Regions from separate parts of the Streptomyces sp. NPDC002994 genome, predicted to be linked through region 2. Evidence: predicted binding sites of a transcription regulator. Region 2 holds the regulator's gene; the other holds the start of a gene.
What was found. Region 2 encodes HrcA, which represses chaperone genes, less so after heat shock. Its sites were predicted from a motif close to TTNGCACTCNGNNNNNCNGAGTGCNAA; they were not measured.
Positions count from the first base shown of each region.

Region 1: the regulator HrcA is predicted to act here: its motif matches at 2,040-2,066, upstream of groES (co-chaperone GroES).

Region 1 covers NZ_JBEXNQ010000008.1:224,427-227,835, reverse strand. The annotation lists gene ABZX79_RS13275 (methyltransferase domain-containing protein) at 1-110, opposite strand, end outside; gene ABZX79_RS13270 (polysaccharide deacetylase family protein) at 220-1,137, shown strand; gene ABZX79_RS13265 (polysaccharide deacetylase family protein) at 1,134-1,988, shown strand; gene groES (co-chaperone GroES) at 2,214-2,522, shown strand; gene groL (chaperonin GroEL) at 2,617-3,409, shown strand, end outside.
Region 2 covers NZ_JBEXNQ010000016.1:62,467-65,875, forward strand. The annotation lists gene ABZX79_RS22200 (nitronate monooxygenase) at 1-57, opposite strand, end outside; gene dnaJ (molecular chaperone DnaJ) at 233-1,366, opposite strand; gene hrcA (heat-inducible transcriptional repressor HrcA) at 1,367-2,383, opposite strand; gene ABZX79_RS22215 (MBL fold metallo-hydrolase) at 2,604-3,332, shown strand; gene ABZX79_RS22220 (DUF3097 domain-containing protein) at 3,391-3,409, shown strand, end outside.

The DNA.
Region 1 (3,409 bases), on a different contig from region 2:
TCGTCCGCGGGGTTGTGGTCGCGGAGCGCGGCGAGGAGGGCGCGGCCCTCTTCGGTGCGCAGGGCGGCGAAGGATTCCACGGCGTCAGGGGTGTCGTTCACGGGGTCAATTGTGGGCCAGCCGGGGGACGGTGCGCGCCCGGTCGCGGTGTCGCCCCGACGACGGTGTCGTGCGCTGACAGGATCCATCGCCATGCAACTAGTACGACAAAAGGAAGAAATGATCTGGAAAGGGGGCAGGCGGGCCCGTATGGTCCTGGCGGCCCTCCTTGTCGCCGCCATCGGCTCCGCGTGCCCCACCGAGCCCGCCGACATGCCGGAGCCGGGTACGCCGCGGGCTGCCGCACCCGCCGCCGGCCAGGAGCAGGCGTACCGGCAGGGGCCCGCCCGGGATCTGGCCGGGTACGCCGAACGGCTGCGGCGCGCCCAGACCGTGCGCGTCGCCGCCGCCAAGAAGTGGGGACTCGCGCAGCCGCCGCTGGCCGCACCCCCACCGCCCGCCGTGAAGCCGAAGATCACCACGCGCAAGGGCTTCGGGGCGGGGCGCGGGCTGCCGCCCGTCTTCACCACCGTCCCGGTCGAGGAGAGGGTCGTCTTCCTGACGATGGACGACGGCGCGGAGAAGGATCCGAAGCTGCTGCGGATGATGACTGAGCTGGGCATTCCCTACAGCGCGTTCCTCAGCAACTACCTGGTGCGTGAGAACTACGGCTATTTCGAGCGGATGCAGGCGCGCGGCGTGTCCCTCCACAACCACACCCTCAATCACCGCTACATGCCCGGCCTTTCCTATGCCCAGCAGAAGCGCGAGATCTGCGGAATGCAGACCGTCATCCAGAAGCGGTACGGCAAGCGGCCCCGGCTCTTCAGGCCGCCGTACGGCAACTACAACGCCGACACCCTGCGCGCCGCCCGCTCCTGCGGCATCAAGGCCGTGCCCCTGTGGGCCGCCGAGGCGTTCCCCGACCGGATGGAGTGGCGCGAGTGGGACCGCGACCTGCATCCCGGCGACATCATCCTCACGCACTTCCGCGGCAAGGAGCAGTGGAAGGGCACCATGCCGGACATGATCCGGCGGGTCATGAAAACGGTCACCGCCAAGGGTTACGCCGTCGCCAGGCTGGAGGACTACCTGTGAGGCCCGCGCACCGGCTGCTGGCCGGACTGCTGGCGGTCGGTGCGCTCGCGCTCACCGGATGCGCGCAGTCCGTGGACCCGATCGAACGGCTCGGGAGGAAGGCGGTGCGCAGCGTCGCGCCGAAGGCGCGGGTGGCGGAGGAGGCGGCCACCGGGGCGCACGGCGCACCGGCCCCGCGCGCCGGGGCGTACGCGCGGTGGGGGCTGCGGGAGCCGCTCCGTCGGGCGCCGGCGCCTCCGGTCCGTAAGCCGGCCCGGCCTTTCGTGGTGGACCGCGTACCGACCCGCGACAAGGTCGTTTTTCTTACCTTTGATGATGGTGCCGAGCGGGATCCGGAGTTCGTGCGGATGGTCGACGAGCTCAAGCTGCCGATCAGCATGTTTCTGACGGACAGCGTGGCCTCACCGGGGTACGACCACTTTGACCGGCTGAGGCGGGCGGGCGGCGGCCTCAGTACGGTGCAGAACCACGCGGTCGGCCACGTCTACCTGCCCGGCCTCCCGTACGCCGGACAGCGCGCCCAGATCTGCGGCCAGCAGGACCGCCTGGAGGCCCGCTTCGGCGCGCGGCCGCGGCTCTTCCGGCCGCCGTACGGGGCGTACAACAACCAGACGCTGCGGGCGGCGGGCGACTGCGGGGCCGAGGCGGTGGTGCTGTGGGGGGCGTCGATGCAGATCAACGACCTGCGGTACGCGCACGGCGACCGGCTGCGGCCGGGCGACATCGTGCTCGCGCACTTCCGGGGGCCCGGCGAGCTCAAGGGCTCGACGATCACCGAGATGACGTCGCGGATGCTGCGCCGGATCCAGGAGCAGGGCTTCGCTGTGGCGCGGCTGGAGGACTATCTCTGATGCGGCGCCCGGGGCGCAGGCGCGTTCGTCAACACGTACGGCGGCGTTGGATTGGCACTCCGCTTGACCGAGTGCTAACCGCGTCATAGTCTCGGCGTTGGCACTCTCCAGTGGGGAGTGCCAACAGTAGCGACGGGCAGGTCCGGCACCCGCGACGACGGAACCACCTGGTCGCCACCCAAAATCAGTTAACCCCGTGAGATCTCCGAAGGGGGAGACCGGACCGTGACGACCACCAGCTCCAAGGTTGCCATCAAGCCGCTTGAGGACCGCATTGTGGTCCAGCCGCTCGACGCCGAGCAGACCACGGCCTCTGGCCTGGTCATCCCGGACACCGCCAAGGAGAAGCCCCAGGAGGGCGTCGTCCTGGCCGTGGGCCCGGGCCGCTTCGAGAACGGCGAGCGCCTGCCGCTCGACGTTTCCGTCGGCGACGTCGTGCTGTACAGCAAGTACGGCGGCACCGAGGTGAAGTACAGCGGCGAGGAGTACCTCGTCCTCTCGGCTCGCGACGTGCTCGCGATCATCGAGAAGTAGTTCGCCCGAAGATTGCTTTTGAACTGCGCCCCTGGCCCCCAGCGACAGCCGGGTGGCCCGGGGCGCATTTCGTTTGAGAGGACAGAGAAGCTCCATGGCGAAGATTCTGAAGTTCGACGAGGACGCCCGTCGCGCCCTCGAGCGCGGCGTCAACAAGCTTGCCGACACGGTGAAGGTGACGATCGGCCCCAAGGGCCGCAACGTCGTCATCGACAAGAAGTTCGGCGCCCCCACCATCACCAACGACGGTGTCACGATCGCGCGCGAGGTCGAGCTCGACGACCCGTACGAGAACCTTGGCGCCCAGCTCGTGAAGGAGGTGGCGACCAAGACCAACGACATCGCGGGTGACGGCACCACCACCGCCACCGTGCTGGCCCAGGCGCTGGTCCGCGAGGGCCTGCGCAACGTCGCCGCCGGTGCTTCCCCGGCCGCTCTGAAGAAGGGCATCGACGCCGCGGTCAAGGCGATCTCCGAGGACCTCCTCGCGAACGCCCGTCCGATCGAGGACAAGTCCGACATCGCCGCCGTGGCCGGGCTGTCCGCCCAGGACTCGCAGGTCGGCGAGCTCATCGCCGAGGCGATGGACAAGGTCGGCAAGGACGGTGTCATCACCGTCGAGGAGTCCAACACCTTCGGCCTGGAGCTCGACTTCACCGAGGGCATGGCCTTCGACAAGGGCTACCTCTCGCCGTACATGGTGACCGACCAGGAGCGTATGGAGGCCGTCCTCGACGACCCGTACATCCTGATCCACCAGGGCAAGATCGGCTCGATCCAGGACCTGCTGCCGCTGCTGGAGAAGGTCATCCAGGCCGGCGCCTCCAAGCCGCTGCTGATCATCGCCGAGGACGTCGAGGGCGAGGCCCTGTCGACCCTGGTCGTCA
Region 2 (3,409 bases):
CGCCATGGGGGCCTGCACGATCGGATAACGGCAAAGATCGGTCAGTGCGGAGGACATGAACGCATAGTTTCATGCCCTCCGCACTGCACCGAATCGAGGCTTCGGCCGTCTCGGAAGCGAGCGCCCAGCGCCCGTTGAAGGCGTCCTTCAGGCGCGAGAAAAGACCCTGCTGCCCGGGCTGACCCCACCTCCCGGGGACAACCCCCGGACCCCCGGCCAAGCCCGCATGCACCTACCGCCCGTTGAAAGCGTCCTTCAGCCGCGAGAAAAGACCCTGCTGCCCGGGCTGGAACTGACCCGTGGGACGCTCCTCGCCGCGCAGCTTCGCGAGCTGGCGCATCAGGTCCTCCTGCTGCGGGTCCAGCTTCGACGGAGTCAGCACCTCCACGTGCACGATCAGGTCGCCGCGGCCTCCGCCCCGCAGGTGCGTGATGCCGCGCCCGTGCAACGGGATCGACTGCCCCGACTGCGTGCCCGGACGTACGTCGATCTCCTCCACCCCGTCGAGCGTCTCCAGCGGGCACTTCGTGCCCAGCGCGGCCGCCGTCATCGGGATGGTGACCGTGCAGTGCAGATCGTCGCCGCGCCGCTGGAACACCGCGTGCGGCAGCTCGTGGATCTCGACGTACAGGTCACCGGCGGGGCCGCCACCGGGGCCGACCTCACCCTCGCCCGCGAGCTGGATCCGCGTGCCGTTGTCGACACCGGCCGGGATCTTGACCGTCAGCGTCCGGCGCGAGCGCACTCGGCCGTCACCGGCGCACTCCGGACACGGAGTCGGTACGACCGTGCCGAAGCCCTGACACTGCGGGCACGGCCGCGAGGTCATGACCTGGCCCAGGAAGGACCGGGTGACCTGCGAGACCTCACCACGACCGCGGCACATGTCACAGGTCTGGGCCGAGGTGCCGGGCGCGGCGCCCTCGCCCGAACACGTCGTACACACCACAGCGGTGTCGACCTGGATGTCCTTCGTCGTACCGAAGGCCGCCTCGTTGAGGTCGATCTCCAGCCGGATCATCGCGTCCTGGCCGCGGCGCGTGCGCGAGCGCGGGCCGCGCTGCGACGCCGTACCGAAGAAGGCGTCCATGATGTCCGAGAAGTTCCCGAAGCCACCCTGGCCGAAGCCGCCGGCTCCGGCGCCCGCCTGCGAAAGCGGGTCGCCGCCGAGGTCGTAGACCTGCTTCTTCTGCGGGTCCGACAACACCTCGTACGCGGCGTTGATCTCCTTGAAGCGCTCTTGCGTCTTGGGATCGGGATTCACGTCCGGGTGGAGCTCGCGCGCCAGCCGCCGGAATGCCTTCTTGATCTCATCCTGGGAAGCGTCGCGGCGTACGCCAAGTACGGCGTAATAGTCGGTGGCCACTTACGACTCCGCCAGGATCTGTCCGACGTAACGTGCCACTGCGCGTACCGCTCCCATCGTTCCGGGGTAGTCCATGCGGGTCGGTCCGACCACGCCGAGTTTCGCGACTGCTTCGTCGCCCGAACCGTAGCCGACTGCGACGACGGACGTGGAGCTGAGCCCTTCATGGGCGTTCTCGTGACCGATTCGTACAGTCATGCCTGAGTCCGTTGCCTCACCCAGCAGCTTGAGAAGCACGACCTGCTCCTCAAGCGCCTCCAGCACGGGCCGGATGGTGAGGGGGAAATCATGTCCGAAGCGCGTGAGATTGGCGGTGCCGCCGATCATCAGACGCTCCTCGGTCTCCTCGACCAGAGTCTCCAGGAGGGTGGAGAGGACCGTCGAAACGGTGCCTCGGTCCTCCTTGTCGAAGGAGTCGGGAAGGTCCTGCACCAGCTGCGGTACGTCCGCGAAGCGGCGCCCGACGACCCGGCTGTTGAGCCGGGCGCGCAGGTCCGCCAGGGACGTCTCGCCGAAGGGTGCCGGACAGTCGATCATGCGCTGCTCGACCCGGCCGGTGTCCGTGATGAGCACGAGCATCAGGCGGGCGGGAGCCAGCGCGAGCAGTTCCACGTGCCGCACCGTCGAGCGGGTCAGCGACGGGTACTGCACGACGGCGACCTGCCGGGTCAGCTGCGCGAGCAGCCGGACCGTACGGGCCACGACGTCGTCGAGGTCGACCGCTCCGTCCATGAAGTTCTGGATGGCGCGGCGCTCGGGCGACGACAGGGGCTTGACGCCGGCGAGCTTGTCGACGAAGAGCCGGTAGCCCTTGTCGGTGGGGATGCGGCCGGCGCTCGTGTGCGGCTGGGCGATGAAGCCCTCGTCCTCCAGGGCGGCCATGTCGTTGCGCACGGTGGCCGGTGAGACACCGAGCTTGTGCCGCTCGGTGAGCGCCTTGGAGCCGACGGGCTCCTCGGTGCCCACGTAGTCCTGGACGATGGCGCGCAGCACCTCAAGTCTGCGTTCGCTGAGCATCTCGCACCACCTCCAGCTGGTCGGTCGTTCTGTGTCCTCGGCGCTGTGTCCTCGGCGTCTGCTTGGCACTCACCGCGGGGGAGTGCCAGCAGTCCCCGCCCAGTGTACGGCGGGCGGGTACGCCCCTAGCAAGGGCGGCCGGTCACGTTACCGCGCCAGTCACCGCGCGACGGCCCTGTTCAGCGGGCGCCTGCACCGGGGATGGGTCTAGCGTCGGGGTATGGACCTCAGTTGGGAAGAGGCAGGCTGGGAGCGGCTCGCACTGGGCGTGGGACGGCGGCGTATGCCCGTCTGGGACGCGACGGTGGGCCTGGTGGCCGGGGGTGACGGCGGGGCGCTGCTCATCGACACAGGGGCGACGCTGCGCGAGGGCGCGCAGCTGCGCGCCGAGGCGCAGCGCCTTTTGGGCCCCGGCCGGAGAGTGACGCACATCGCGCTCACCCACCCGCACTTCGACCACGTCCTCGGCACGGCGGCGTTCGCGGGAGTTGAGGTGTACGGGGCGGTCGGCATCGACGATCTGCTGCGGCGGGGCCGGGAGGCGCTGCGGGACGACGCGGTGCGGCACGGTGTCGACCGGGGCGCGGCGGCGGAGGCGGCGGACGTACTGGTCGCGCCGCACCACACGGTGTGCGGCGAGTGGACGCTGGACCTGGGCGGCGGCCGCCAGGTGCTGCTGGCGAACATCGGCCCCGGGCACAGCGGTCACGACCTGGCGGTGCTGGTGCCGGGCGACCCCGAGGTCGTCTTCTGCGGCGACCTGGTGGAGGAGTCGGGCGCCCCCCAGGCGGGCCCGGACGCCCACCCCACCTCCTGGCCGGCGGCCCTGGACCGGCTGCTCGCGCTGGGCGGCGAGAACGCGGCGTACGTGCCGGGGCACGGGGCGGTGGTGAACGCGGCGTACGTGCGGGCGCAGCGTGATGCGTTGGCGGCGCGGTTCGAGGTGTGACGTGACGTCAGGTGTGACGCCGGGGTGTGACGCCCGGGTGTGACGTCACAATGGCCGCATGCGCAGCCGACAGTACG